One region of the Faecalibacterium sp. i21-0019-B1 genome, then DNA from elsewhere that is predicted to be linked to it. Evidence: a T-box and tRNA genes for the amino acid it is inferred to sense, from the RefSeq annotation. Region 1 holds a T-box; the other regions hold tRNA genes.
The links. The T-box of region 1 lies ahead of ACGHP1_RS03580 (valine--tRNA ligase). A T-box ahead of a tRNA ligase gene usually reads a tRNA of that ligase, here a tRNA-Val.

Region 2: it has a tRNA-Val gene. The T-box ahead of ACGHP1_RS03580 (valine--tRNA ligase) is inferred to sense a tRNA for this amino acid. The anticodon was not compared.
Region 3: it has a tRNA-Val gene. The T-box ahead of ACGHP1_RS03580 (valine--tRNA ligase) is inferred to sense a tRNA for this amino acid. The anticodon was not compared.

The regions. Positions count from the first base shown of each region.
Region 1 is NZ_AP031425.1:762,963-773,078, forward strand. Features, by position in the region: gene ACGHP1_RS03555 (DUF4358 domain-containing protein) at 1-191, opposite strand, end outside; gene ACGHP1_RS03560 (Lrp/AsnC family transcriptional regulator) at 343-783, opposite strand; gene hflX (GTPase HflX) at 1,316-2,581, opposite strand; gene ACGHP1_RS03570 (GNAT family N-acetyltransferase) at 2,578-3,183, opposite strand; gene ACGHP1_RS03575 (bifunctional homocysteine S-methyltransferase/methylenetetrahydrofolate reductase) at 3,335-5,122, shown strand; T-box leader at 5,312-5,533, shown strand; gene ACGHP1_RS03580 (valine--tRNA ligase) at 5,593-8,298, shown strand; gene ACGHP1_RS03585 (VanZ family protein) at 8,300-8,812, shown strand; gene ACGHP1_RS03590 (folylpolyglutamate synthase) at 8,816-10,081, shown strand.
Region 2 is NZ_AP031425.1:306,242-316,357, reverse strand. Features, by position in the region: gene ACGHP1_RS01515 (DUF5711 family protein) at 1-179, opposite strand, end outside; gene truA (tRNA pseudouridine(38-40) synthase TruA) at 192-938, opposite strand; gene ACGHP1_RS01505 (energy-coupling factor transporter transmembrane protein EcfT) at 1,111-1,926, opposite strand; gene ACGHP1_RS01500 (energy-coupling factor transporter ATPase) at 1,920-2,840, opposite strand; gene ACGHP1_RS01495 (energy-coupling factor transporter ATPase) at 2,856-3,695, opposite strand; gene ACGHP1_RS01490 (class I SAM-dependent methyltransferase) at 3,946-4,821, opposite strand; gene glmM (phosphoglucosamine mutase) at 4,851-6,206, opposite strand; gene ruvB (Holliday junction branch migration DNA helicase RuvB) at 6,350-7,405, opposite strand; gene ruvA (Holliday junction branch migration protein RuvA) at 7,409-8,020, opposite strand; gene ruvC (crossover junction endodeoxyribonuclease RuvC) at 8,128-8,640, opposite strand; tRNA gene ACGHP1_RS01465 (tRNA-Val) at 8,873-8,948, shown strand; gene ACGHP1_RS01460 (nuclear transport factor 2 family protein) at 9,386-9,805, shown strand; gene ACGHP1_RS01455 (recombinase family protein) at 10,091-10,116, shown strand, end outside.
Region 3 is NZ_AP031425.1:2,648,780-2,658,895, forward strand. Features, by position in the region: gene ACGHP1_RS13175 (FAD-binding protein) at 1-426, opposite strand, end outside; gene ACGHP1_RS13180 (threonine/serine exporter ThrE family protein) at 626-1,960, shown strand; gene ACGHP1_RS13185 (DUF4866 domain-containing protein) at 2,074-2,826, opposite strand; gene ACGHP1_RS13190 (hypothetical protein) at 2,956-3,120, shown strand; gene ACGHP1_RS13195 (XRE family transcriptional regulator) at 3,154-4,311, opposite strand; tRNA gene ACGHP1_RS13200 (tRNA-Val) at 4,623-4,699, opposite strand; gene ACGHP1_RS13205 (FeoB-associated Cys-rich membrane protein) at 4,879-5,046, shown strand; gene ACGHP1_RS13210 (hypothetical protein) at 5,102-5,338, opposite strand; gene ACGHP1_RS13215 (helix-turn-helix transcriptional regulator) at 5,310-5,672, opposite strand; gene ACGHP1_RS13220 (LexA family transcriptional regulator) at 5,868-6,485, shown strand; gene ACGHP1_RS13225 (hypothetical protein) at 6,534-6,752, shown strand; gene tsaA (tRNA (N6-threonylcarbamoyladenosine(37)-N6)-methyltransferase TrmO) at 6,765-7,463, shown strand; gene ACGHP1_RS13235 (LysR family transcriptional regulator) at 7,476-8,375, shown strand; gene ACGHP1_RS13240 (ABC transporter ATP-binding protein) at 8,492-9,607, opposite strand; gene ACGHP1_RS13245 (helix-turn-helix domain-containing protein) at 9,732-10,116, shown strand, end outside.

The sequences.
Region 1 (10,116 bases):
ATGGCGGTGAATTTGCCGTCCTCACCTTTGGTAAAGATCATATCGTATTCGTTGTCCTCGTCGGTGCGGGCATCGTGGATGATCTGGGAGTAGTCCTTCGGGGCGGCAGAGTCGGCCTTGCTGCCGGCAGAGCAGCCCACCAGAGCAAGCAGGCACAGACCGGCAAGCAGGGAAGCAATGATACGTTTCATAAATGAAGTCCTTTCGTGTGTGAAAATCTTCGTGTGAAAGCGGGCGCAGCGGTTTTGAAGCTATTGTGTGCTGTTTTGCGCCTGCTATCCATAATACGAAAGAACACCCCGGCAGAATTGCACCGCAAACGTAACTATTTTATGAACAGCGTTACAGCATAAGGGCATCCAGCTCGCCGTGGTTCACTGGCGTGGAAAGGATGATCTGGGTGCTGGTGGTGCCCAGCTTCTGGAACTGCAGGATCAGGTGTTCCAGCTGGGGCATGCTGCCGCAGCTCACCTTGACAAGGAAGGTGTACGCACCCGTGACGTGGTAGCACTGCAGCACTTCCTTGCTGCTTTGCAGCAGCTCCAGAAAGGCATCCTGCTTGGAAGGTGCTACCGAAAGGCTGATGAGGGCATCCACATACATCCGGTCAGCGGGACGGTTCAGGGTGACGGTGTAGCCGCTGATGATGCCATCCGTTTCCAGCTTGTGAATGCGGCTGGAAACAGCAGGACTGGTCAGCGATACCTGCTCGGCGATCTCCTTGACCGGCATCCGTGCGTTCTTTGCCAGCAGGGAGAGAATCTTACGATCCAGATCATCCATGGGGAATACTCCTTTTTGAAAATATGTTGGATTGTATAAAATTTTTTGAAAGTAAAGTTTTATTGTTGGTGCAAACATACAAAAGCCAAAAAATTTTGCTTTTGCTTTGCTTTGCGTTAATTATATAAAGTTTTATCGAAAAAGTAAAGACTTAATTTAAAGCAAAACCGGAAAATTTTGTTTGACAAGAAAACAAAAAGGGGTATAATACATCATGCAAGGCAGCGCAGAACAGAAAGCGCCTGCCGCTTTGAATTTGAGATTCACCACTTTATATACTTTCCCACCCCTCTATACACAAAAGCCCGCTGCCAGGCGGGTTTTTGTGTTTGTTGGGGATTTTTTCTTTTTGAAAAAAGCAGTGGCAGACAATGTACTCGACCCATAGAGCAGCTGCTTTCGGCTGCGACCCCGCCCGTGAAAATGCAAGCCCGGAAAGTCCGCAGACTTTCCGGGCTTGTTCTATCTCAAAATATTATTCCGCTGATGATAGCCGGAGCACAGCGGAGGCGATTTAGATCGTGTACGCCTATCAGACCAGATACCCTTCAAAGCAGTGCAGGTCTTCCGTCTTGACGATGCCCTCCAGATACAGCCCGTCCTCCCGGTATTCCTCCACCTGCACGCTGCCGCGCTCCCGCATGGGGGCGGCAAGGCCCAGTTTATCGTAGGGCAGCAGCACCTTTAAGGTGTGCACCCGGTCGCTGAGCACCTCGTCCAGCTTTGCCAGCAGGGTGTCCAGACCGTAGCCGGTCTTGGCACTGGTGAGCAGGATGTCCGGGTCAAAGCTCATGGCACCCGGCTTATCGCACTTGTTGTAGACGGTCAGGCGGGGGATGTCCGCACAGTCCAGCCCGTCCAGAACCTCGTCCGTGACGGCCAGCTGCTCTTCCCGCTGCTCATCGCCTGCGTCTGCCACACGGATGATCACGTCCGACCATGCCGCTTCTTCCAGCGTGGACTTGAAGGCTTCCACCAGATTGTGGGGCAGGCGGGACACAAAGCCCACCGTGTCCACCAGCAGCACCGCCATGCCGCTGGGCAGTATCAGCTTGCGGCTGGTGGGGTCCAGTGTGGCGAACAGCATGTCCGCTTCGGCTACGCTGGGGCCGCACAGAGCATTCATCAGGCTGGATTTGCCCACGTTGGTATAGCCTACAAGGCTGACCACCGGCATCCCGGTCTTGGCACGGGCCTTGCGGCTCTCGCCCCGGCGCTTTTCCATTTCGGCCAGCTTTTCAGCCAGCGCATCGATGCGGGCATGCACATGGCGGCGGTCCAGTTCCAGCTTGGTCTCACCGGCACCGCGGCGTGCACCACCGCCGCCGCCGCCACCGCCGCCCTGACGGCTGAGCGCTTCGCCCATGCCCTGCAGACGGGGCAGGCGGTAGCGCAGAAGGGCCAGTTCGGTCTGCAGCTTGCCCTCGTTGGTGACGGCGCGGCTGCGGAAAATTTCAAGGATCAGCATGGTGCGGTCGATCACTTCCAGTCCGCCCAGCGCATTGGAGATGTTGCGGATCTGGCTGCCGGTCAGTTCACCGTCAAATACGGCGCATTCCGCGCCCAGCGTTTCGGCGGCAAGGGATGCTTCCTCCAGCTTGCCGCTGCCCAGCACGATGCCGGTCTCCGGGGTCTGGCGCTTCTGGGTCACCTGTGCCACGGCTTCCATGTGGTTTGCTTCGCACAGGGCGGAAAGCTCTGCAAGGCTGCGCTCGCAGTCCCACAGGCCCTGATCCAGCGCCAGCAGAATGACCTTCGTCGGGGGTGTTTCTACCAAAATATCGTAAAGTTCGCTCAAAGTAAGTCCTTTCTGTTATATCGTTCTCTTGTCAGCAGATAGCTTCTGCACTCCACCGGTGTGCCGTCAAATTTATGATCAATGGCATCGTGGTGGTAGAGAAAGCCTGCTTTTTCCATCACCCGGCCGCTGGCAGGGTTCTCTTTTGCGTGGCAGCAGGTGAGCCAGCCGCCGTCTGTATTCTCAAACCAGTAGTTTACTGCTGCTTTTAAAGCTTCGGTTGCAAAACCATGGTTCCACCAGTGCTTCCCGATGCAGTAGCCTGCTTCCCAGATGCCGTCTGTGCAGTCCTGCTGCGGCCAGAGCGCTTTCTGTGCCGGGTCACCGAGCAGAGCATTGAAGATGCTGATGCTGCCAAACACCTGCCCGGAAGCCTTTTCCACAATGGCCCACTGGTAGTAGTCCGGGTTCGGGTAAAGGGTGGCCCATGCCGCCAGCAGACCTACGGTCTCCAGCGCGTTTTTGTGCGGCTCCCACCGCAGAAAGCGGGTCACTTCCGGGTCGGATGCCCAGTTCGTATACATCTGCTCGGCATCCTCGGGCAGAAGCTGGCGCAGGAAAAGCCGGTCGGTCTCAAGCGCTTGCGTTCCGGCATGGCGCATGGCACACACCTCCCCACTTTATAAAGTATGCATAGGATAGCACAAATTTTGCGTTCCTGCAAGCGCCGCCGTGAAAAAACGCTTGACCGGACGGCATTTGTGCATTAAACTGAAAGCCAAGCGTTTTTGTAGGAAAAAGGAGAACTCCCTCATGAAGGATGTGCGTGAAATTTTAAAAAAGCGCCCGCTGCTGTTCGATGGCGGCATGGGTACATATTATAAGGCAAAGCCCGGGCAGGAATGTGAGCAGGCAAACCTGCTGGACCCGGACGGCATTTTGACCGTGCACCGCGCGTATCTGGAAGCGGGTGCCGATGCTATCAAGACCAACACCTTCGGCCTGCCGCGCATGGCAGCAGCGCAGAACCCCATGTGGGAGGCCATGGCGGACGAAGGCTGGAAACTGGCTGCACAGGCCGCTGCAAAGACCAGCGCTGCCGTGTTTGCCGATCTTGGCCCGGCCCCGGACACCGAGGCACTCCCGGCGGCACAGATCTATACGGCCCTTGCCGAGCGGTTTGCCGCATTGGGTGCAAAGAACTTTTTGTTTGAGACGCTGAGCAGCGATGCCGGTGTGGCCGAAGCCGCGCGGCAGATCAAAGAAGCAGTGCCGGATGCCTTTGTGCTGGTGTCCTTTGCAGTGCTGCCGGACGGCTACACCCGCGAGGGCCGTCACTGCGCAGAGCTTGTGCGCAGCATGACTGCCTGCGGTGCAGTGGATGCTGTGGGCCTGAACTGCGTTTCTGCTCCCGGTGCCATGCGTGCGCTGGTGCAGCAGCTTGGCGAGACAAAGCTGCCGCTTGCAGTGATGCCCAACGCGGGCTACCCGGTGGTCACACGCACCCGGGTGCAGTATCAGGGCAGGCCGGAATATTTTGCACGGGAGCTGGCCCGCCTTGCTGCCGAGGGTGTGCGCATTCTGGGCGGATGCTGCGGCACTACGCCTGCCCACATTGCGGCCCTGCGTGCGGCACTGGATGCCTTGCCGGAAACACTGCCTGCAGCCCCGGCAGCAGCAGTCTCCACTGCCGCAAAGCCGGAGGTGGAAAAAGACGATGCCTTCCTGCGCAAGCTGAACGCGGGCAAAAAGGTGATCGCCATTGAGCTGGACAGCCCCAAGGATGCCGACCTGACCGGCTATCTGGACGGTGCACGCCGCCTGCAGGCTGCTGGTGCAGACCTTTTGACCATTGCGGACTGTCCCATTGCCCGGGCACGGATGGATTCTTCGCTGGTGGCCTGCCGGGTGCACCGGGAGCTGGGGCTGAACGTGCTGCCCCACATGACCTGCCGCGACCGCAATCTGAACGCCACCAAGGCCCTGCTGCTGGGCCTGTACGCCGAGGGTGTGCGGGAGGTGCTGGCCATCACCGGCGACCCCATCCCCACCGCGGAGCGGGACGAGGTGAAAAACGTGTACCAGTTCAACTCCCGCAAGCTGGCGCAGTACATCGTCTCGCTGGCAGGGGAGGGCCGGGAGATGCCCTCGCCCCTCACCGTGTTCGGTGCGCTGAACCTGAACGCCCGCAACTTTGATGTGGAGCTGCGCCGCGCACAGGAAAAGCTGCAAAATGGCATGAGCGGCTTCCTTACCCAGCCGGTGCTCTCCGCACAGGCGGTGGTGAACCTGAAAAAGACCCGCGAAACGCTGGGCGAAAAGGCGAAAATTCTGGCCGGCATCATGCCGGTGGTGAGCCAGCGCAACGCCATCTTTATGGAGAACGAGGTCAACGGCATCCACGTGGACGCTGAGATCATCGAGCGTTTTGCCGGGCTGGACCGTGCGCAGGGCGAAGAGCTGGGGCTGAAAGTCTCGGTGAAGGCCGCGCAGGCTGCAGCGCCCTATGCAGACGGCTTTTACCTGATGACCCCCTTCAACCGCATCGCCCTGATGGAGCGGCTCATTGCAAGGCTGAAGGATGAAGGGATCGCGGATTGAAAATGGCCGATGCGTTTGCTCTGGCCATTGATAGCGGAAAAAATATTTTTATATTTGCGTTTGTCGTGGCCTGCGGGCCACTCCAAACGCGTTTTCACGAATAAGGCCCAAACCGTAAGATGCAGTGGGATAAATTCTTTTGAAGAAAAAGTAATTGACAAATCGCACAAAAAACGCTATATTCTTTTTATAAATGCGTTGAAGAAGAGTGTGCATCGCTTTTGCCATCCAGAGAGCCGGGGGCTGCTGAAAACCCGGTATGGCCCGGCGGTGTGCTGTCACTTTGGAGCAGGAGCGGTGAGCTGAAGAGCAAGCCGCTCTCGGAGCTGTCCCACGTTACCGGGGCATCAAGGGGCGCAGGATGCTCTGCGCAATTTGGGTGGTACCGCGGTTATTACAGCCGTCCCATGGAACGTTCCGTGGAACGGCTTTTTTCGTCCCACTTCATCATTTTTTACTGGGAGGACCTTATGAAAGAACTTGCAAAACAGTATGATCCCAGCCAGGTGGAAGACCGCATCTACCAGTTCTGGCTGGACGGCGGCTACTTCCACACGAAGGCAGACCCCGACAAGAAACCCTACACCATCGTCATGCCGCCCCCGAACGTCACCGGTCAGCTGCACATGGGCCATGCGGTGGATAACACCATGCAGGACATCCTCATCCGCACCAAGCGGATGCAGGGCTATGCCGCCCTGTGGGTGCCCGGTACCGACCATGCATCCATCGCTACCGAAGCCAAGGTGGTGGAGGCCATGCGTGCCGAGGGCCTGACCAAGGAGATGGTGGGCCGCGATGGTTTTCTGGACCGTGCATGGGCATGGAAGACCAAGTACGGCAACCGCATCGTCAGCCAGCTGAAGAAGCTGGGCAGCAGCTGCGACTGGGATCGTGAGCGCTTTACTATGGACGAGGGCTGCTCCGAGGCTGTCAAGGAAGTGTTCGTGCGCCTGTACGACAAGGGCCTGATCTACCGCGGCAACCGCATGGTCAACTGGTGCCCCCACTGCAACACCTCCATCTCGGATGCCGAGGTGGAGTACGAGGAAAAGGACGGCAGCTTCTGGCACCTGCTGTACCCGGTCAAGGAGACCGGCGAGATGCTGGAGCTGGCTACTACCCGTCCCGAGACCATGCTGGGCGATACCGCTGTTGCCATCAACGGCGATGACCCCCGCTATGCCCATCTGCACGGCTGCCATGTGGTGCTGCCCCTGCTGAACAAGGAGATCCCCATTGTGTGCGACGAGCACGCCGACATGACCAAGGGCACCGGTGTGGTCAAGATCACCCCCGCCCACGACCCTAACGACTTTGAAGTGGGGCTGCGCCACGACCTGCCCATCGTGCGTGTGTTCACCTACGACGGCCACATGACCGGTGCTGCCGACAAGGCTGCTGCCGATGCCCTGTTCGCCGCCGGCAAGAACGCCATCAATGAGCCGGAGGTGCTGGACTGCGGCAAGTACGCCGGCATGACCACCCTCGAGGCCCGCAAGGCCATTCTGGCCGATTTGGAAGCAGGCGGCTTCCTGAAGGAGATCGAGCCCCTCAAGCACGAGGTGGGCACCTGCTACCGCTGCCACTCCACCATCGAGCCCATGGTGTCCAAGCAGTGGTTCGTCAAGATGGAGCCGCTGGCAAAGCCCGCCATCGAGAGCGTGGAAAAGGGCGAGATCAAGTTCGTGCCCGAGCGCTTCACCAAGAACTATATGAACTGGATGAAGAACACCCGCGACTGGTGCATCAGCCGTCAGCTGTGGTGGGGCCATCAGATCCCGGCATGGTACTGCGACGACTGCGGCGAGACCGTGGTGGCAAAGTCTGCTCCCTGTTCCTGCCCCAAGTGCGGCAGCGCAAAGCTCACGCAGGACCCCGATACGCTGGATACCTGGTTCTCCTCCGCTCTGTGGCCCTTCAGCACGCTGGGCTGGCCCAATGAAGAGAGCGAAGACCTCAAGTATTTCTACCCCACTAACACCCTCGTTACCGGCTACGACATCATCGGCTTCTGGGTCAGCCGTATGATCTTCTCTGGTCTGGCCTACACCGGCAAGGCACCCTTCAGCACGGTCTGCATCCACGGTATCGTGCGCGACAGTCAGGGCCGCAAGATGTCCAAGAGTCTGGGCAACGGCATCGACCCGCTGGAAGTCATTGCCCAGTACGGTGCAGATGCCCTGCGCTTTATGCTGGTGGATGGCTCCACCCCGGGCAACGACATGCGTTATATCGAAAAGAAGGTGGAGGCTGCCCGCAACTTTGCCAATAAGCTGTGGAATGCTACCCGCTTTGTGCTGATGAACCTGCCCGAGGACTTTACCCCGGGCCTGCCCAGTGAGGACAAGCTGGATATGAGCGACAAGTGGGTGCTCACCAAGCTGAATCAGGTGGCCGGTGCCATGACCGACAACCTCGACCACTACGAGATGGGTCTGGCCGCCGCCAAGATCAACAGCTTTATCTGGGATGTCTACTGTGACTGGTTCATCGAGATCGCAAAGCCCCGCCTGAACTCCGGCGATGCCGAGCAGGCCGACACCGCCCGCCGTGTGCTGGTGTATGTGCTGGACAAGGCCCTCAAGCTGCTGCATCCCTTCATGCCCTTCATCACCGAGGAGCTGTATCAGGCTCTGCCCGGCTCTGCCGAGACCATCATGACCCAGAGCTGGCCCACCTTTGACGAAGCTCACAACTGGGCCGACGAAGAGGAAGCCTTTGAAAAGGTCATGGACTACATCAAGGCCGTGCGTACCATGCGTACCGAGATGAATGTCCACCCCGCCAAAAAGACCAGCATGATCATCGAGACCGCCGACGCTGCACCCTTCCAGAAGGCACAGGTCTATCTGGCAAAGTTTGCCTTTGCCACCGACGTGACCTTTACCGAGAAGTACGAGGGCAGCACCGACGGCATGGTGCAGGTGTCCACCCACGCCGCCCGCGGCTTCATCCCCATGATGGAGCTGATCGACCGCGACAAGGAACTGGCCCGCCTGAACAAGGAAAAGGCCAAGGCCGAAAAGGAAATGGCCATGTTCGCGAACCAGCTGAACAACCCCAAGTTCGTGGAGCGCGCCCCGGCGGCACTGGTGGAGGATATCCGCAATAAGTACGCCAAGAGCCAGGATAAGCTGGCCAACATCGAGCAGAGCATCAAGGCTCTGGGCTGATTTGAGCGGGGAATATAACAGCAGCACACAGCGCACTTCGCCGTGGGTGACCGCAGGGCGGGTGATCTTTACCCTTGCTCTCATCGGCTGCATCGCGTTCATCTTTTCCAATTCCATGAAGATCGCCTCGGTGTCTACTGTGTCCAGCAGCCGGGTGCTCACTCTGCTGCAGGCGGCTCTGCGCCGTCTGGGCCATCCGGCCCTTGCCCAGCGCCTGACCGACCACATCGTGCGCAAGCTGGCACACTTCTGCGAGTATATGCTGGAGGGCTTTCTGCTCATGCTGTGTATGCGGGTGTATACCCGGCAGTATATCTGGCACATCAGCGTGCCCATGCTGGGCGGCGTGCTCACTGCGCTGACCGATGAGACCATCCAGATCTTTTCGCCCGGACGCAGCAGTCAGGTCACCGATGTGTGGCTGGATTCAGCCGGTGTTCTGGCGGGCATCCTTACGGCGCTGGTGCTCATGGCGCTGTGCAGATTGTTGTTCAACCATCGTAATAAGGAGTAACCAATGACCATCGAACAGGCAAATCAGTATTTTGCCGCCCTGCCGGACGGTTTTGCCTCCACCGAACAGCTGCGCGCCGCGTTCACCGCGCCGGTGCAGAAGGTGCAGTTCGTGGGCGTGGCAGGCACGGCAGGCAAGACCGTGACGGTCCGCCTGCTGGCGGCCATCCTGCACGCACAGGGGATCCATGCCGGCCTGTACCATGCCGGGTGCCGCCCGCTGTCGGAGCGCATCTGCATCGATGATGCCCCGGTGGACGAGGGCCTGCTGGCTCTGACTGCGGATACCCTTTCCGCAGCCGAAGCCCTGCCGCAGGATGCAGCGGAGCTGGCCGCTGCGGCCAACTGCTTTGGCGCAGCGGGCTGCACGCTGGCCGTGGTGGAACTGCCGGATGCGGGCCTTGCGGAAGCACTGCCCGGCATGCCGGTGTGCGCCGTCACGTCGGTCGGCCCGGACGGTGTGAGCCGCTCGGTGGAGCGCCTTGCGGCTTTGGCAGCAGGTGTCATGCGCAAGGAAAGCATCTGCGTCACCGCGCCGGAGCAGCCCAAGTCTGTGCTCAGCGAGCTGATCGTGGCCGCAGGCAAGTGCGGCTGTGAGCTGGTGGTGCCGGACCCGGAGGATATCACCTTTCTGGAGGCAGAAAAGTTTGCCAGCAAGGTGGACTACGGCGGATATACCGTGCCGCTGGCTTTTCTGGGCCGTCATGCGGCGGGCAGCGCTGCCATGGCTGTGGAGCTTTCGCTGGCGCTGTGCCGCAAGGGCTTTGATATTACCGACGATGCCATTCTGGAAGGTCTGGCTGCGGTGGAGAACCGCAGCAGCATCCGGGTCATCTCGCAGCGCCCACTCATCATTCTGGATGCCTGCCGCACCCCGCAGCAGGCAGCGGCCTTGCTGCGTGTGCTCAACATGGCCAAGGTGCGCCATATGAGCGCCATCATCGGTCTGGCAGAGGAGGAGGGAGCCGAAGCGTTCTTCTCCGCACTGGAGACCGGCCTGACCCCTGAAGAGCAGAAAAAGGATAAGTCCACCATGCCCGGCATGAGTGAGAACCCCTTTGATAAGGTGTATCTTGTCACCCCGGCAGGCGGCGATGACGAGATGACGGCCCGTTTGACCGAAAAGGCAAAGTATCATTTTGATGCCGAGATGTGCACCAGCATTGCCGAAGCTGTGGAGTTGGCTCATGCCAACACCCGCCGCGGCCTGCTGGTCTGCGGCGGTGAAGCTGCCGCGCTGGAAGCGGCCGAACTGCTGGTGAACAGCTGAGCCGACACGCTTCCCTAAAAAATAAACGAAAGATC
Region 2 (10,116 bases), 460 kb from region 1:
GAAGACCCCACTGCGCCGGTGGCAAACAGTACAAGGATGGTCAGCACCGCTACGATGATGACGGTGCGGCGGATGCGCCGTGTGCGCACCCGGGCCCGGGCGGCTTCCAGATATTCGACGCGTCCGGCAGAAAGCGTCTCCCCTTCGGCGGAATGTCCGCCGCGGCGAATTTTGCTCATGAATGGTTCTCCTTACAGATCATACTCCACACACTTCAAAAATAGGCCCTTGGCGGGCAGGGTCGGCCCGGCGCGGCTGCGGTCACGGCTTTCCAGAATGGCGGGAATTTCCGCCGGGTCCAGCCGGCCTGCGCCCGCTTCGCACAAAGTGCCTGCCAGAATGCGCACCATGTTGTACAGGTAGCCGTCGGCGGTCACTTCAATGTCGATCTCGTCCCCCTCGCGGGTAACATGACAGTCCGTGATGGTGCGCACGGTATCGCCATGGGCTGCAGCGGAAGAGCCCGCCGCGCACAGGGCCAGAAAATCGTGCCTGCCCACGAACTGCTGCGCCGCCGCCTGCATTCTGGCTTCGTCCAGATGCCGGGGCACCCGGGTGTAATAAGCCGCGTCAAAAGGCGAGTCGATGGGGTGGTTGTGGATGCGGTAGAGATAGGTTTTGGTATGGGCCGCGTACCGGGCATGGAAGTCCTCCGGCACCACCTGCGCGTCCAGCACCCGGATGTCCGGCGGCAGATGCTGGTTGAGCGCCAGCGGGAGCTTTGCCGCCGGGATGCGGGTATCGGCGTGGAAGTTGAGCTTGAAGCCCAGCGCGTGCACCCCTGCATCGGTGCGGCTGCAGCCCTTGATATCGGGGCGGCTGCCCAGCACGGCCTGCAGCGCATCCTGAAAGGTTTGGGCCACGCTGCGGCCATTGGGCTGCACCTGAAAGCCGCAGTAATTGGTGCCGTCGTAGGCAAGGGTAAGTAAAAAGTTCATAAAGTTTGTTCCAAATGATATACAGGCTTGCCCTCTCCGTCATTGCTCCGCAATGCCACCTCCCCCAGAGTGGGAGGCCTTGGCATTCCACGCAAGCTTTCTGGTTTTGCCAAGGGCTCTCCCTTTGGGAGAGCTGTCACCGAAGGTGACTGAGAGGGCGAGGTCGTTCACCTTAAAAATTCGGGAACACCAGCCGGGAGGCAAGGATCACCGCAAAGCAGGCGATGCACACGGCCAGGTCGATATAATCCTGCTTTTCGCAGCGCAGCACCTTCAGGCGGGTGCGGCCGTCGCCGCCCCGGTAGCAGCGGCATTCCATGGCCATGGCCAGCTCGTCCGCGCGGCGGAAGGCCGAAATGAACAGCGGGATGAGCACCGGCACCAAGGCTTTTACCCGGTCGGTCATCTTGCCGGTGTCCAGCTGGGCACCGCGGGCTTTCTGGGCGTTCATAATTTTGTCCGTCTCCTCAATGAGGGTGGGGATGAAGCGCAGGGCAATGCTCATCATCATCGCCAGCTCGTGCACCGGGAAGTGCAGTTTGCCCAAGGGCTTCAGCAGCTGCTCGATGGCATCCGTGAGCACGATGGGGCTGGTGGTGTAGGTGAGCAGGCTGGTGCCCGCGATGAGCGCCATGACGCGCACTGCCATCAGCACAGCATAGCGCACACCCTCGGCATAAATGGTCAAAAACCAGATGTGCACCAGCGGTTCGCCCTCGCCTGACACAAAGAACAGGTTCAGCACCGCTGTGAAGATCACGATGGGCAGGATGGGCTTTAAGCTCTTGAGGATCATTTTGCCGGGAATTTTTGCCACCTTGTACATCACTGCCAAAAACAGGATGGAAAGGGCAAGGCCCAGCGGATTGGAAGCTGCAAACAGCAGCACGATATAGGCGATGGTCAGCACCAGTTTCAGGCGCGGGTCGAACCGGTGCACCAGACTGTTGCCCGGGAAGTGCTGGCCAATGGTGATATCTCTCAGCATCCGGCAGCGCCTCCTTCCTTCTTTGCTTCCCGCGGGAGCACAAGGCTCTCGCCTGCCTCCCGGCGGCGCTTGGCCTCCAGGATCATCTTGACCGCATAGGGGATGGTGTACACATCAGCGGGCACATCCACACCCATCTCCCGCAGCTTGAGGAAGATCTTCGTCACCTGCGGCACGGAAAGCCCCAGCTCCAGCAGCTCCGGAGCGCGGGCAAAGACTTTTTCCACGGTGTCGTACATGGCAATTTTCTTGTTGCTCATCACCAGAACGCGGTTGGCGTACTTGGCAATGTCCTCCATGCTGTGGGACACCAGCAGCACAGTGGTGCCGGTCTTTTTGTGGTACTCCTTCACCTCGCTGAGGATGTCGTCCCGTCCCTCCGGGTCAAGGCCCGCAGCAGGCTCGTCCAGCACCAGAATGCGGGGCTTCATGGCCATAACGCCCGCCACGGCCACCCGGCGCTTCTGGCCGCCGGAAAGCTCAAAGGGACTGCGCTCCAGCAGGGCCGGGTCAAGGCCCACGAAATCGGCGGCTTCATGCACGCGGCGGTCGATCTCGGCTTCGTCCAGACCCATGTTCTTGGGGCCGAACGCGATATCTTTATAACAGGTCTCCTCGAACAGCTGGTACTCCGGGTACTGGAACACCAGACCGGTGAGGAAGCGGAAGTCCCGGATCTTCTCCGGATCTTCCCACAGGTCGCGGCCATCGATATAAATTTTGCCGCTGGTAGGCTTGTTCAGGCCGTTCATGTGGGTGATGAGGGTGCTCTTGCCGGAGCCGGTGGCCCCGATGATGCCCACAAAGTCGCCCTCTTCCACCGTAAAGCTCACGTCGTCCAGCGCCGTCACTGCATTGGGCATGCCGGGGTTGTAGACGTAGCTCAGATGTTCTACTTTGATGATATCTGCCATTTGCGTCTGCCCCCCTTACTGCAAAAGCTCGTACAGAGCCTGTGCGCATTCGCCGGTGTCGATGATGCCCTCCGGCATCGGGATGCCGGCCTTCACCAGCTCGTCCCGCAGCTCTGCAGCCTGCGGCACATCCAGATGCAGGGAGCGCACCTTCTCGGTCTGGCTGAACACCTCTTTGGGGGTGCCCTCCATCACCACATGGCCCTTGCTCATCACCAGCACACGGTCTGCCTGCGCAGCTTCCTCCATGTAGTGGGTGATGGACACCACGGTGATGCCCATATTCCTGTTCAGGTAGTGGATGGTCTGCATCACCTGCTCACGGCCCCGGGGGTCCAGCATGGCGGTGGCTTCGTCTAATATCAGGCAGTCCGGCCGCATGGCAACAACGCCTGCAATGGCAACGCGCTGCTTCTGGCCGCCGGAAAGGTTGTGGGGTGCGCGCTCGCGGTACTCATAGATGCCGGCCATCTTCATGGAGTCGTCCACGCGGCGGCGCATCTCTTCGGGCGGCACACCGAGGTTTTCCAGTGCAAAGGCAACGTCTTCCTCCACCACGGTGGCAACGATCTGATTGTCCGGGTTCTGGAACACCATGCCCACGGTCTGGCGGATATCATAGATCTTGTCATCGTCTGCGGTGTCCATGCCCTCCACGTAGACCTTGCCGCTCTCCGGCAGCAGGATAGCGTTGAAGTGCTTTGCCAGCGTGGACTTGCCGCAGCCGTTGGCACCCAGCACGGCCACGAATTCGCCGCGCTTTACTTCCGTTGAGACACCGTCCAGTGCGTAAATCGGCTGGTCGCTGTCGTAGCGGAATTTCAGATTTTGTGCTGTTAAAATCGTCTCTTCCATTTGTGTTTCTCTTTCTGGTGGTGCGCCCCTCTGAAAGGGGCTGTACCCCATTCTTGAATCGTATAACCCTCTCAGTCACGGCTGACGCCGTGCCAGATTCCCCTTTTTGTCACCTGCGGTGACATCTTCCCCCGGAGCGGGGGAAGTCTTTCCTCTCAGGGAGGGCTTTTAATCATCTTACCGTAAGCTCTTATAAAGCTCCCCCTTTCGGGGGAGCTGTCGCCGCAAGGCGACTGAGAGGGTTCTTTCCTTATTCTTCCCAGATGGCGGTTGCGCCGCAGGGTACCACGCCGCCGGTGGCAGAGACCGGCAGGCCGATCTCGTCGCAGCTGGTCTCGCCGCCAAAGCGGGGCACCAGCGTGGTCTTGAGCATATATTCCATGACCGCCGGGGACAGGCCGGTGGTGTAGCTGTTCACTGCAAAAAACAGCGGCGTATCGCTCAGCACCTCTTCGCACTGGCTGATGAGGTCGTAGATGCAGTCCTCCAGCTTCCAGATCTCACCGCCGGGGCCGCGCCCGTAGCTGGGCGGGTCCATGATAATGCCGTCGTAGGTGTTGCCGCGGCGTTTTTCGCGGGCAACGAACTTGGCACAGTCGTCCACCAGCCAGCGGATGGGCCGGTCGGCAAGGCCGCTTGCCGCAGCATTGTCCTTACCCCACGCCACGATGCCCTTGGAGGCATCCACATGGCAGACGGTGGCACCTGCCGCCGCACAGGCCAGCGTGGCACCGCCGGTGTAGCCGAACAGGTTCAGCACCTTTACCGGGCGGCCTGCGGTACGGATCTTTTTGGCGTACCATGCCCAGTTGACGGCCTGCTCCGGGAACACGCCGGTGTGCTTGAAGCCGGTGGGGCTGACGATGAGGGTGAGCTTATCCTCGCCCTCGCCGCAGCTGATCTTCCACTTTTCGGGCAGACGGCGCTTGTACTCCCACTCGCCGCCGCCCTGATTGGAGCGGTGATAAACAGCATCTGCCTTTGCCCACAGCGGGCTCTGCTTGGGTGTTTTCCACACCACCTGCGGGTCCGGGCGGATGAGGATGGTCTCACCCCAGCGCTCCAGACGGTTGCCGTCGGTGGCATCCAGCAGTTCATAGTCTTTCCAGGTATCTGCAGGGCGCATAGCGTCCTCCCTTCTCTTTTCTCCGTTTCTTACTGGCCCAGAATGCGCTTGTTGATCTTATCCACGATGCGGTCGGCGCAGCGGTGGATGGCGTCCAGATCCTGGCCCTCCACCATCACGCGGATCTTCGGCTCGGTGCCGGACACCCGCACCAGCACGCGGCCCATGCCCATGAGCTTCTGCTGCTCGTTCTCAATGAAACCGGCCAGAACTTCGTCCTCTTTGTAGGCTTTTTTCTGGGCGGCGTTGGCGGTCACATTCACCAGCACCTGCGGATACTGGGCGTAGATGCAGTTCAGCTCGCTCATCTTCTTGCCGCTCTCAGCCAGCAGCTTGAGCAGCTTGCCGGCGGTCAGCTCACCGTCGCCGGTGGTGGCATGGTGCAGCAGGATCACATGGCCGCTCTGCTCGCCGCCGATGGCAAAGCCGTTCTCGCGCATGTTTTCCAGCACGTAGCGGTCGCCCACGGCGGTCTTTTCGGTGTTGATGCCCTGACTCTCCATATATTTGATGAAGCCCAGATTGGACATGACCGTAACCACGGCGGTGTCGCCGTCCAGACGGCCTTTTTTCTTCATGGTCATGGCCAGCAGGGCAATGATCTTGTCGCCGTCCATCTCGTGACCCTTTTCGTCGCAGCCAAGGCAGCGGTCGGCATCACCGTCAAAGGCAATGCCACAGTCGAAGCCGCCCTCTACAACAGCCTTTTCCAAATTGTCGAGGTGGGTGCTGCCCACGCCCTTGTTGATGTTCTGGCCGTCAGGCTCAATGCCGATAAAGGTGCACTTTGCGCCCAGACGGGGGAACAGCTTCTGTGCCACTGCTGCGGATGCGCCGTTTGCACAGTCGATGCAGACGTTCAGGCCGGTCAGGTCGCCGTGGATGGACTCGTACAGGTGATCCACATAGTCCTGCAGGCCGTCATCGCGGCGGTACACACGGCCCACCTCGGCACCGGTCTTCAGCTCAATGCCCGCGCAGTCGTTGTCAATGTAGACCTCGATCTCGTTCTCCACCTCGTCCGGCAGCTTATAGCCGGTACCGGCAAAGATCTTGATGCCGTTGAACTCCATCGGATTGTGGGAGGCAGAGATCACGATGCCGGCATCGGCATTGTACTTGCCCACCAGATAGGCCACAGCGGGCGTTGGCAGAACGCCCAGACTTTCCACATCCGCACCCACGCTGCACAGACCGGCGGTCAGGGCTGCTTCCAGCATATCGCCGGACTGGCGGGTGTCCTTGCCGATCAGGATGCGCGGACGGTGGCCGGTGCTGCCGGTCAGCACCGCAGCAGCGCCGCGGCCGATCTTCATTGCCAGCTCACAGGTCAGGTCTGCGCCTGCAACACCGCGCACACCATCGGTTCCAAAATATTTTCCCATAATAATACCCCACTTTCTATAGAAAGAAGCAAGTTTTAATATTGTAAGCATCCTCGCCCTCTCCGTCATCGCTGCGCGATGCCACCTCTCCCTTTGGGAGAGCTGTCGAACGAAGTGAGACTGAGAGGGCAAGCCCGTTTATCTTAGAACAAACTCTGCTGCCCGTTGTCCTCGGGCGCAGCGGCCTCCGGCGCTTTCAGGCCCAGATGTTCGTAGGCCAGCCGCGTTGCGCAGCGGCCCCGGGGTGTCCGGGTCAGAAAGCCCATCTGCATCAGATACGGCTCACACAGGTCTTCCAGCGTGACGGATTCCTCGCCGAGGGCCGCCGCCAGCGTTTCCAGACCCACCGGGCCGCCGTTGTACATTTCAATGATCGCACGCAGCATACTGCGGTCCAGTTCGTCCAGACCCAGTGCGTCCACGTCCATCCGCTTGAGGCCCATCAGGGCCACATCCCGGTCAATGATGCCGTCGCCCAGCACGGTGGCAAAGTCGCGGATGCGCTTCAAAAAGCGGTTTGCCACGCGGGGCGTGCCGCGGCTGCGCTTGGCCAGCTCGTAAGCACCTTCCGGCGTGATGGGCTGATCGAGGATGCCTGCCGAGCGCTGGATGATCTTGCTCAGTTCATCCGGGCTGTACAGCTCCAGCTTGAGCAGCACGCCAAAGCGGTCGCGCAGAGGGCCGGTGATCTGGCCTGCACGGGTGGTGGCACCCACCAGCGTGAACCGCGGCAGGTTGATGCGGATGCTCTGGGCGCTGGGGCCTTTGCCGATCATGATATCCAGCGCATAGTCTTCCAGTGCCGGATACAGCACCTCTTCCACCTGACGGGACAGGCGGTGGATCTCGTCGATGAACAGTACATCGCCCTCCTGCAGATTGGTGAGCAGGGCAGCAAGGTCGCCGGGCTTTTCAATGGCCGGGCCGCTGGTAATACGGATCTGTACGCCCATTTCGTTGGCAATGATGCCTGCCAGTGTGGTCTTGCCAAGGCCCGGCGGGCCGTAGAGCAGGATGTGGTCCATCGGTTCGCCGCGCCGCTTGGCAGCTTCCAAGTAAATTTTCAGGTTCTGCTTGACCTTTTCCTGCCCGATATAGTCTTCCAGATGCTGCGGGCGGAGGTTGTTTTCCTCGCTGTCCGCCGCCGTCATGCCGGGCTGCATCATTTTTGCGCCGTACAGCGCAGTTTCGTCCTGCATTCTTTACCTCCTGCCTGCCATGCTGCGCAAGGCCAGTTTGATGATCTCTTCCACGGGCAATGCCGCGTCGATCTTGGAAACGGCAAGCGCTGCCTCGCTCTGGCTGTACCCCAGCGACACCAGCGCCGCAATGGCCTGACTGCTGCCCTGAGAAGCCTGTGTGTCGGCGGAAGCACCCGCCACATCCTCCAGCGAGATGCCGTCCACAAAGCCCTTGGCGACCTTATCCTTCAGCTCCAGCACGATGCGCTGTGCAAGCTTCGGCCCCACGCCGGAAGCCGCCTTGAACGCCTTGTGGTCCCCCGCCGAGATTGCCAGTGCCACGCGGTCCGGCTCCATCACACTCAGGATGGCAAGGCCAACCTTAGGCCCCACGCCAGACACGGCGGTCAACATCTCAAAGCAGGCCTGCTGCTGCTCGGTGGCAAAGCCGTAAAGGCTCACGTCGTTCTCGGTGATGCTCATCACGGTATAAATGGTGGCTTCCTTGCCCACGCCGGGCAAGGCCCCGGCCACGCTGGCCGGGCACTGGGCATAGTAGCCTACACCGCCGCAGCTGAGCACCACGGCATTCATGCTTTTTTTGACGATTTTTCCTGTCAGACAGTAGATCATTTAAAGCCCTCTCAGTTTCTGTGTCGGCCAATTTTCCTCTGTTCAGCTCGCCCTTCGGGAGAGCTCCGGTGCCGCGCCGCTGCAGGCGGACGGAACCGGTGAGAGGGTCAGATCGGCCCGGCCACACGGCGGACAAAGCGGTTGAGCTGGTTGCCGTTGGTGTGGCAGAAGGTGATCGCCATTGCCAGCGCATCGGCGGTATCGTCCGGCTTTGGCACGGCGGGCAGATGCAGCAGCACGCGGGTCATCTCCTGCACCTGCTTTTTCACGGCCTTGCCGTAACCGGTAACAGCCTGCTTTACCTGCATGGGGGTGTACTCGTAGATGGGCAGGCCTGCCTGCGCTGCCGCCAGCAGGATCACGCCGCGGGCTTCTGCCACGCCGATGACCGTGGTCTGATTGTGCTGGTAGAACAGCTTTTCGATGGCAAGCGCCTCGGGCCGGGTGCGCTCGATCACCTCTTTGATGCCTGCATACACCTCGTCCAGACGGCGCTCGAACGGCACGCCCGCGTCGGTGCACACCGCACCGAAATCCACCGGCGCAAACCGGTTGCCTGCGTAATCCACCACGCCCCAGCCCACGATGGCGTAGCCGGGGTCGATGCCCAAAACTCTCATGCTGCAAATACCTTCCGATACTATTCCTATTATAACTTTATTATTATATCACAACAAAACAGTGTGAGCAACAGAAAACCTTTCGCCTGCCGCCGCCAAATGTGCGCTGGCTCGTAAAAAGGGCAGTCAGCGCCCCTGCCTTTAAAAAAGTTTTACAATTTTTGAAAAAGCACTTGCTTTTTGGCAGAAGGTATGGTAATATAATCAAGCTGATTTCGGCAAAACAGAATATGGACGGTTAGCTCAGCTGGTAGAGCATCTGCTTGACGTGCAGGAGGTCACAGGTTCGAGTCCTGTACCGTCCACCAAACAGTTCGTACTCGAACCCAATTCTCTATGAGAAAGGGTTCGGGTACGTTTTTTGTTTATCGGAAATTCTGCGGAAGGACTACACAGAGCGTTAAACGAGCAAAGGCAGGGTATCACTATGACGGTGGTATCCTGCCTTTTGCTTTGAGGAATCAAGTTCGCTTTGTGCGAACTTGATCGCCATCTATATGGCGCATTGATGGCAATTGCTGCGTACGTGCGTACCGGGAGCCTGTACACCTCTGGCAAGGTGTAACACACTAGACTTTGTTCCAAAGTCCGTGTGCTAAGGGGTCAAGCCCCTTAGAATCCCTGCGGATTGTGTACGCACGTACGCAGAAAAATGGCAAAATTTCACTATATCGGGCTGTTCTTTCATGGTGGAGTGTGGTATACTCGGCTTAGCCCAGTAAATCGGAAGTTATGGAGGTACTTTATGAACGAGAGAGAAAAAATTATCCGATTATGGTTTGATATGTGGATTAAGAAAGCAGATTTAGGAATTGACAATATTTTTACAGATGATGTTGTATATACTGAGAGTTGGAGTCCTAAATATGAAAACCGCAAAACGGTAAAGCACTGGTTTGACGAATGGAATACACGCGGAAGTGTTCTTGTCTGGGAGATTAAGCAATTTTTTCATCAAGGCAATCAAACAATCGTGGAGTGGTATTTTAAAAGCAAAATGAATAATGGAAATGTTGAAGAATTTGACGGAATATCTTTAATTGTATGGACACAGGATAACAAAATAAAATCATTAAAAGAGTTTGGTTGCAATCTTCATAATTACAATCCATATCGAGATAGTGATATTCCCGTATTTCGAGAAGAAAAAGCAAATTGGTTTTGAGAGGACTATAAATTCCAGTTTGCCGTACTCGTTCCAGCAGGGTTTGGGGCAGGCACGCCCCAACAAGAGCACTTCGGAAACTCACATGAGTTGAAGAAGTGAAGTCCCGGATGGACAAGAAATTTTCAAGAATTGAAAATTTGTGGCCACGGGACGATTCTTGCTCTCAGCTTTTTCACTGCGTTTCGCAATTTGCACATTTCAATCTGCTCGCAGATTGTTGACAAGCTGCGCTTGACCCGATAATATAAAGGCAAGTCGAATACACGCCAAGGAGGTGCAACCATGACCGCCGTGATCTACGCCCGCTA
Region 3 (10,116 bases), 1.2 Mb from region 1:
CAGATACTTGCCCAGCTCGCGGCCCAGCGTCAGGCACATACCAATGCTCACACCGGGGATCGGGGTGATATACTCGGGACCGAAGCGCATACCGCAGGTGTTGCCGGAAGCGTACAGGCCCTCGATGGGCTGATAATCCTCGTTCAGCACCTGCTGGTCATTGGTGGTCACAAAGCCGCCGGTGGTCACCAGTGCAAAGCCCAGACTCGGGGTTGTGACATGGGCGTAGAAGGGAGCCTTTGCAACTGCATTCAGGAAGTGCGGGTCCTTGGCAAAGTCGCTGTCGTAGCCCTCGGCGCAAACCTTATTGTACTGCTCCACAGTAGCGGAAAGGGCTGCAGGCTCCACACCGATGTACTCGGCCAGCTGCTCGATGGTGTCGGCGCCGGCAACAGCCGTGACATAGCGGAGTTGTTGAAGGGTCACGGCAGTTTCCTTTCGGCGTGTTTTTTCTATCCTACCGCAGAGCCGCCAAAAACGCAACGTATTTTCTTCTTTGAAATACCAAACGAACATTGCCGGCATATCCAAGATACGTTTTACCCACCCTGCAATTTCCCTTATAATAGCACCGCAGTCTTGAAACGGCTGCAACATTCCCATATCACAAAGGAGGCTTTCCGGTATGGGACAACGGCAAAGTGAGATCATCAAAAATCACATGGAAGTTTACTGGCACGACTATGCGTCGGCCAGCAAGGGCATCCCCATTACCGAGGCGGGGCTTGTGGAAAAAGCCTCCGTCATTGGACGCACCGGGCTGATGCTGCTGGAATGCGGCACCGGCGCATGGCGTGTCCGAAGCTCCATGAACACCCTTTCGCGGGAGCTGGGAGTCACAACAACAGCGGACATCGGCCTGTTGTCCATTGAGTTCACCTGCTTTGACGGTGACCAGTGTTATACCCAGTCACTCTGTTTGACAAATACGGGCGTGAATACCTCCCGGCTGAACCGACTGGAGCATTTCGTCAACGACTTCGACCGGGAAGGAAAATTTATGACCGGCGAAGAACTGCACAGCCACCTCGATGAGATCGAGCGCATCCACGGCTTGTATTCGCCCATCGCACTGGGCTTTGCAGCTGCACTGGCCTGCAGCTGCTTCACCTTTCTGCTTGGCGGCGGCATTGTGGAAATGCTGTGTGCCTTCTGCGGTGCAGGCATCGGCAACTTTGTACGGTGCAAGCTGACAAAGCACCATTTCACCCTGTTTCTGGGCATTACGGCGTCGGTCTGTTCAGCAAGCCTCGTGTATGCCATCCTGCTGAAGCTGGCCGAGGTGCTGTTTGCCGTATCGGCGCAGCACGAGGCGGGATATATTTGCTCCATGCTCTTCATCATTCCGGGCTTTCCGTTCATTACCAGCGGCATCGACCTTGCCAAGCTGGATATGCGCTCCGGGCTGGAACGTCTGGCCTACGCCGTCCTCATCATTCTGGTGGCAACCATGACGGCTTGGATCATGGCACTGCTGCTGCATTTGCAGCCGGTGCAGTTCCCTGCCCTGAGCCTGACACTCCCGGAAGAGATCGTGTTCCGGCTGCTGGCAAGTTTTGGCGGTGTGTTCGGCTTTTCGCTCATGTTCAACAGTCCCCGGAACCTGGCAGTCTGCGCCGCCCTTATCGGTGCGGTAACGAACACGTTCCGGCTGGAGCTGGTGAGCCTTGCGGGCTTTCCGCCCGCTGTTGCAGCGTTTCTGGGCGCACTGCTGTCCGGACTGCTGGCCTCCTGCCTGAAGAGCGCCGCCGGTTATCCCCGCATCTCCGTCACCGTGCCGTCCATCGTTATCATGGTACCGGGACTGTATTTCTACCGTGCCATCTATAATCTGGGCATCCTGTCTCTGATGAACTCTGCCACATGGTTTGCAGATGCCATTCTCATCATCGTAGCACTGCCGTTAGGGCTGATCTTCGCCCGTATTGTCACTGACAAGACTTTCCGTTATTGCACCTGATGTGCAGCATTTCCATTCTCTCATATAAGGCAAAACGCAGCGAATCTTTTAACGGTTCGCTGCGTTTTGTTTTGCTGTGATGCACTTATAAAAGGAGTTCGTTTACAGGGCATTTACTCCCCGTAAACGATCTTGGTAGTAGTTTCCACATGGCGTTCCAGCCGGTCGGCAAAGTGTTCCAGCGGCAGAAAAACGCCAAGTTCATCGTAGCGGGTTCCGCCGTCCTTGAGCGTATCCTGTCCATAGTAGACCACGGAACGGGGCAGTGCGTGCTGCAGCTTCATCTGGATATCCCAGACGGTGGAGTAGGCCTCCGCTTCCGTTACCTTCTGCTTCACGGTGTCCGGCAGTTCGTAGATCAGCAGCAGCCCCAAATGCTGGTTGTAGTGGTACTCCACCACATCCATCGAGCCTTCGTCGTAGCCATGATACTTGCAGTAGCCGCTGGCAAGGTACATTTTTACCTTTTCCTGCTTCTGGAACACCCGGATGAACCGGTCGTATACTTTGCTGCTCACGGCAACTTTGTTGTTCGGCAAAAGAACGCCGGCATCATCCGTCAGGATCACCGGGTTCGGCTGACCATCGGCGTTGAATTTGAACGGGATCAGGGCAGCGTTCCGTAGCAGGTCAAACATACTGTGCTGGCAGATCGCCATCAGAAAGGCAGACAGATCCTTGTTCTCGTAGGCATTGAACAGTGCTGCGGCAAACTGCTGTGCACTCACGGCCGGCGCATCCAGTACGTCTGCCATGTCCAGCGAGTCGTTGAAGGTATCCATCAGGCGTCGGCAGGCTTCTGGATTTTTCAGGATCTCCCCGAACAGTGCCTCTGCCTTTTCTTCTCTTGGAAATATCGTTGCCATCAAAAAGACCCTCTTTCTGTTTATTTCCAGCTACCTATTATAGATTCATAATGCCCAGCTGTGAAATACTGCTTTCATATTGCTGCTATATACAGAACACTTTTTACACATTTTCCAAGTGCCTGTACAATGGACGCTGCAATCATGAAATTGCACGAGGGAAATGTTTTTCCTTCTGCTCGCATTGCGAGTATTCCCAATAAGGAAGTCTCGCAGGAATATGTCAATGCCCTCAGCACGATGAACTGGCACGGTGTGACGGCTTCAGATATACAAAAAATCGCCAATGCATGAGAGAGAAATCTCTCACGTTTGACGGTTTCTTTTTTACCCTAAAAGCACTCTTGCTCTGCGCTGTACCTCTTTTTCGATCATCTTCAAGCGATTTGGCGGCAGATTATAACGTGTCGCTCTGCGGTCAAAATGGAAATCCAGCAGCTTATGGAGCATTGTACGGTGACGAGGTTTCATTGCACTCTTTGCAGCTGCAAAAAAATCATCGTATGCAAGCGGAAGCAGTGTGCGGGCATATTCATCAAATGCTTTCTGGTTGTCCCAAAGATCCGTTCCGCCCAGACTGAACAGCGAGTTTCCGTGGTCAAACAGCGGTGCAGGTGCCGCAATCGTGTTGGTTTTATTGTCTACCAGCACACCAAAATTTCCATAGTGGCGGTCAGTGTTGCAGATGATCGCATCAAAGACCAGCATATCTTCCAGCGCATCCACAAAGTTCTGACCTAACGTCTGATAATACGCAAAAATTGCTTTTATTCCACCTTTGGGCACAAGCTGTCCGATGGGAATATAAGAATACTCTTTGCTGGTGAACAGCTCACACTTGGAACAAAGCGTCTTTTTCAGATCTTTTGTCAGGGTGTAGCGAATCGCATTCACGCCCATCACCTGTGCAACTTGATAAGCATACATTTCCGAGTACGGTTCAAATCCCAGATTACTGAACCCTGACGTGCCACCTTTATAAAGATAGATTTTTCCGTTTTGTCTGCGCCAGCATTTTGGCAGCATCCCGTTGGTCGAGAACTCCGGGCAGGACGCAAGCGAAGTTCGTATGCTGCTGCCATATCCTGTAAAGGCGATTGCTGCCAGCACCTGACTGAATCGGTTATCGTAAAGATTTACTTTTTCAAAAGTATCCCCGGAACCCTCTGCATCTACCCAAAAGCAATCATTGAGCGAAAGACCTTTATTGGCTGCAATAATTCCAAGCGGTCGATTCAAAGAAAGCCCCACCTTAGAGAGCAGAGCATCTACATACGCTCGGTTCTTCGGAATTGCGCGATGCCGCAGCCAGCGTTCTACACCATCTTCTGATACAGTCAGGTTCAAAGGTAAAAAGGAACGTTTTTCTTCGTAGACCTTTATAATATGGAGGTCAGTATCTGCACTGTCCATGTTTGCTTCAAAGGTAAGCAGCGGCAAATCAAAATGCCTGATGGTGTAGCGCACAGCGATTTCTCCTTTCATCCATGATCTTTTCCTTTATTGTACGGCATCAGAATCCGAATGAAAAGCACCACCGTCATTCTGCACAAAATCCAAGGATAAAATTTTATGCCAAAAAATCTGCAAAAATCGGGTTTTCAGAGCCATTTTGCCGTTCCTCTCCGAATTTTGCTACAGATCTGCTACAAACTTGCTACAAACGACTGAAAAGGGGGCCTCCTACACGTTTCATTATCAATATGCAAAAGTGAATCTGTTTCACTTTTGCATATCAAAAAGCACGTAGATACAAGAAAAAGCCGCTTACCTTTTCAGGTAAACGGCCTTACGTTTGGTGGAGAATTAGGGACTCGAACCCCAGACCCCCTGCGTGTGATGCAGGTGCTCTAACCAGCTGAGCTAATCCTCCATATTTTGTTTTGTGCGTTCCGAACTGGAACGTGATTATTATAGCACGGCCTTTGCCAAAATGCAAGCCCTAATTTTAAAAAAATCACACTTTTTGTATCCGCTTTCCGGTTGCCCTTTGATGCCAAATCGTGTATACTGAACACAGAAACTTTCCCACCGGGAAAAGAGGTACAAAAAATGCTGACACTTCGTGGAATCATTACGCTGATCGTTCTGATCGTTCTGTTTGCACTGGCCGTTGTGTGGATCTCCAAGCAGGGCGGCTGGAAGGGCGAGGGCTGCGGCGGCAACTGTGCATCCTGCCACAGCCACTGCGAAAAACAGGACCCGAACAAAAAAGCCTGAGTTCAAAAATGCCCCCGGACATTGCCTGCTGGCAGCGTCCGGGGGCATTCTGCTTTCAGCTTTCCGTCTCGCGGTAAAACACCCCACGCTCTGCCGCGTACACGGCAATGGTGCTCAGCAGGTCCTGATGGGCTTTCTGGTAAGTAGTGCGGCCGATGTGCAGCTGATCGATCACATCGTCCTCCGTGCGGTGCTGTACATAGCGCAGCTCGAACAGATCCGCACGCAGCGGGTCGTTTTGCCGGTAATAGGCAAGGCCCTCCTCAATGGCGGCGCACCAGCTGCGCTCCACCGGGCTTCGTGCACGCTGCCGCATCCCATATCGGTACAGTGCCAGCCGCGTCTGATTTCTCTGCTCGCTTGTCATGTTCTGCCCTCCTCTTTTCATCCGCGCGGCGTGCCAGCACTTCGCGGCGGTTCTGCTCTTCAAAAAAGCAGAGATCCCGCTCGTACATGCTCAGACCAAGCACCGCGCTCAGCCGTTCTGCTTCGCTCAGCTTGAACTGTGTGCGCCCCTGCAGTTTCAGGTTCAGTGCATTGGGGCTGATCTTCAAGGCTCGTGCCACATACTGCATCTTGTACCCACTGGCGCGGATATAATCCCGGATCATTTCAGTATTTGCCATATTCCTCTCTCCTTTTTTCGTATCGGCAATGTCGTTTCACAATCTTTAGTTGTAGTATATTCCTGCATTGATTCAGTGTCAACCCATTTTTGCAAATTCGCAGAAAAAAGTTGATTTTAATGCAATTTTTTGGTATACTTCTGGTAACAGCATTCTTTTTACAGAACAACCATACGTTTTTCAGAGAGGTTTCGCATGTCTGAGCTTTCTACCCGTCTGCATCTGCGCCGCAAAGAACTGGGCCTTTCGCAGGAAGAGCTTGCCCAGCGCATGGGCTATCGGTCCAAATCCTCCATTACCAAGCTGGAAAAAGGCATCAACGACCTGCCGCAGTCCAAGGTGGAAGAGCTGGCAGCCGCGTTGGAGACCACCCCTGCCTATCTGCTGGGGCTGGACGCACCCTGTCCGCCGCCGGGCTTTGAGCCGCTGCCTGCCATGACGCAGGTCCCGCTGATCGGTTCCATTGCCTGCGGCACTCCTATCACGGCAGAGCAGAACATTGAACGCTATATCGGCGTTCCCGCCGCGTGGCGCGCCGACTTTGCCCTGACCTGCCACGGTGACAGCATGTCCCCCACCATCTGCGACGGCGACATCGTATGCATTCGCTGCCAGCCGGAGGTGGAGCAGGGCGAGATCGCCGCAGTGCGCATTGGCGGCGAGGCCACCCTCAAGCACTTCCACCGGCAGGGTGATGCTGTGATGCTGCTTGCGGACAATGCCGCCGTCTGCCCACCCATGATCTTTACCGGCCTGCAGCTGGAAGAGCTGCACATTGAGGGCCGCGCTGTCGGCCTGTGCCGGGGGCTGTGAGCCGCCTGCAGTCTTTCAGGCACGTTTCATAAAAGGAGGAGGCTTCTCATGTTTTTCTCCCGCAAAAAGCCTGCCCGTTCTTACGACCCCGCCACCCAGCAGCCTGCACTGCGGTGCAGCATCTGCACCGGGGAGCAGGTGGCCGGTTTCATCTCCCCGGATGGCCATTTTGAGGACGTTCAGCTCATTCGCACGCCTCAGGAACTGGACGCATTCCGGGCACGGTACAGCATCCCGCCGGAATGCCCCCTGAAAAAGATCTATTAAAAGGAGTTCGCCATGCCCACTGCACCTGAAGAGATGACCCTGAAGGTCATTGCCCATATCCATACTGCCTTTCCCACCAAGTTCGGCATCCCGCGCCAGAGCGGCCTTGTGGACGAGCTGCGCGGCGAGGTGATCTTTGCGCCCGAATACCGCAATGCCGATGCCGTGCGCGGTCTGGAAGATTTCAGTCACATCTGGCTGGTGTGGCAGTTCTCCGGCGCGGTGCGGGACAGCTGGTCCCCCACTGTACGCCCGCCGCGCTTGGGCGGCAACACCCGCATGGGCGTGTTCGCCACCCGGTCGCCGTTCCGCCCCAATCCTCTGGGCCTTTCCAGCGTGCGTCTGGAAGGCATCGAGCACCGGCCGGACGTTGGCCCGGTGCTCATCGTGCGCGGTGCCGACCTGATGGATGGCACCCCCATCTACGACATCAAGCCTTACATTCCCTATGCCGACTGCCACCCGGATGCCGCCGAGGGCTTTACCGGCCAGACCCAGTTCCACCGTCTGCAGGTACAGTTCCCGCCCGAACTGCTGGCACAGGTGCCGCAGGCCGACCGCGCCGCCCTGACCGGCGTACTGGCAGGTGACCCGCGCCCCTCCTATCAGCACGACCCGCAGCGGGTGTACGGCATGGAGTTCGGCCCGGTAGAGGTGCATTTTACCGTGGATGGCGAGGTGCTCACCGTGACCGGCATCGCCCGCCGCTGAGAGGAAGCGTTTATGGAACTGCGGAACATCAATACCTTTTTGCACATCGCCGAGCTGCACAGCTTTTCCCACACTGCGCGGCAGCTGGGCTATTCCCAGTCGGCGGTGTCCTCCCAGATCGCACAGCTGGAAGCAGAGCTGGGCGCACCGCTGTTCGACCGCGTGGGCAAGACCGTGCGGCTCACCGATGCGGGCCAGACCTTTTTAGGCTATGCACGCACCCTGCTGGCCACGGCCCAGCAGGCGCAGGCTGCCCTGCAGCCCGCCCGGCAGATCAGCGGCAGTCTGCGCATCGCTCTGGCGGATTCGGTGTGCTCCACCTTCCTGCCCGGCCTGCTCAAACGCTACCACGCCCTGTGCCCGCAGGTGGAGCTGGTGCTGTGCACCGCCACTGCCGACGGAATGCTGCAGATGCTGGGCACAAATCAGATTGATCTGGCCTATACGCTGGACCAGCCCCTGCTGCAGCCCAATCTGGTGCTTGCGGCGGATGTGCCGGAGCCGGTGTGTTTTATTGCACCATCCGCTCACCCGCTTGCCGGGCAGGAAGCCGTTACACTGGAAGAGCTGCCCCGGCAGGAATTTCTGCTCACTGAGCGCGGCATGAGCTACCGCGACGCTTTGGATCAGTGCCTTGCCGCCCGCGGCCTTGCCATCCACCCTTATCTGGAGCTGGGCAGCGCTGCGCTGCTGTGCCAGATGGTGGAGCAGGGCATGGGTCTTTCCTTCCTGCCGGAGTACATCGTGCGTCCGGCGCTGGCCGCAGGTCGTCTTGCCCGGCTGAATGTGCCGGACTGCACCGTGGAGATGCACCGTCAGCTGTTTTACCACCGTGACAAATGGCTGACCCCTCAGATGAAAGCTTTTATCGAGCTGGTGCACCAGCCCGCGCCCGGCACTGCCAGCAAATGAAAAGAGCACGGGTCCATTGAAGCGTAAAGCTGAACACACAAACGAAAAACCGCCGAAGGCTTTCCTTCGGCGGTTTTTCTTATGATAGGAGGATCAAAAATGATCGTCGCAAAATTTTAGTTCAGGATGGTCAGCTCGGTCTCGATGTCGAACAGGTGGACCTTGTGGGGATCGAATGCAACGCGGACAGTGTCTCCGTTGCGTGCCTTGGAGGTGGGAGCCACACGAGCGGTCATCTTGTTGCCCTTGTACTCCAGATACAGGTAGATCTCAGCACCCATCATTTCGGAGACATCCACCTGAGCATCCAGCTGGCAGTCTGCGTGCTTTGCCATAAACTCAGGCTCGTCGTCGATATCCTCGGGACGGACGCCCATCTTGATCTTCTTGCCGACGTAAGCATCCAGCTTGCCGTCTGCGGTCTTCTCCTTGGGCAGGGGGATCACGTCGCCGCCCAGATCAACACCGTACAGCTCGCCCTTCTTGATTAGGGTGCCGTCCAGGAAATTCATCTGGGGGCTGCCGATGAAGCCAGCAACGAACATGTTGCAAGGCATATCGTACAGGTTCTGCGGGGTATCGACCTGCTGGATGATGCCGTCCTTCATAACAACGATACGGTCGCCCATGGTCATAGCCTCGGTCTGGTCGTGGGTAACGTAGATGAAGGTGGTAGCCAGCTTCTTGTGCAGCTTGATGATCTCGGTGCGCATGCTGGTACGCAGCTTAGCATCCAGGTTGGACAGAGGCTCGTCCAGCAGGAAGACTGCCGGGTTACGAACCATTGCACGGCCCAGAGCAACACGCTGACGCTGACCACCGGACAGAGCCTTGGGCTTGCGGTCCAGCAGGTGCTCGATCTCCAGGATCTTAGCAGCCTCGTGCACGCGCTTGTCGATCTCGTCCTTCGGGGTCTTGCGCAGTTCCAGACCGAAAGCGATGTTCTTGTAAACGGTCATATGGGGGTACAGAGCGTAGCTCTGGAACACCATTGCGATATCACGATCTTTCGGGGGAACGTCGTTGATCAGACGGCCACCGATGTACATTTCGCCCTTGGAGATCTCCTCCAGACCGGCGATCATGCGCAGGGTGGTGGACTTGCCGCAGCCAGAGGGGCCGACGAAGATGATGAATTCCTTATCCTGGATCTCCAGGTTAAAGTCGGTAACAGCGGGAGCGGTAGCACCCGGATAGATCTTATAGATGTGCTGGCAGCTGATCGAAGCCATAGTCGTTTGCCTCCATAATTTTTAAGGTTCTCACGCTCTTGACGGCGTGTTCATTCGTTGGTACTATAATAGCAGATAATTTTGTGATATAAAATAGCATTTTATTGATCAGAGGTGTCAGATATTGCTTTTTGACTGGAACACCATCGCTTTTCCCGCTTCCGTGCAGGATCTGCAGCTGTCTGCCCCCCTCACCCTCTCCGGCGAAGGACTGTGGGTGTGCCTTGTGTCCAGCGGCCAGTGCTCTGCATCCGTACCTGCTGCCGGGCCGCTGCCGCTGGGTGCAGCGCTCATTTTGCCGCCGCAGTCCGTGCCTGCCGGGCACCTGATCCTGAGCCGTGCCCCGCTGGCCCTTGTGCCGGAAAGCATCTGCCATCTGCTCTGCGTCCAGCTTACCGGGCAGGCGGCTTCCCAGTTTCTGGCCGGGCTGCACGAACTGCCCTTCCTAGCCAAGGGCGGTTCCTGCCCGGCCGCTGCCGAACTGATGGACCGCCTTGCTGAGGAAAAGG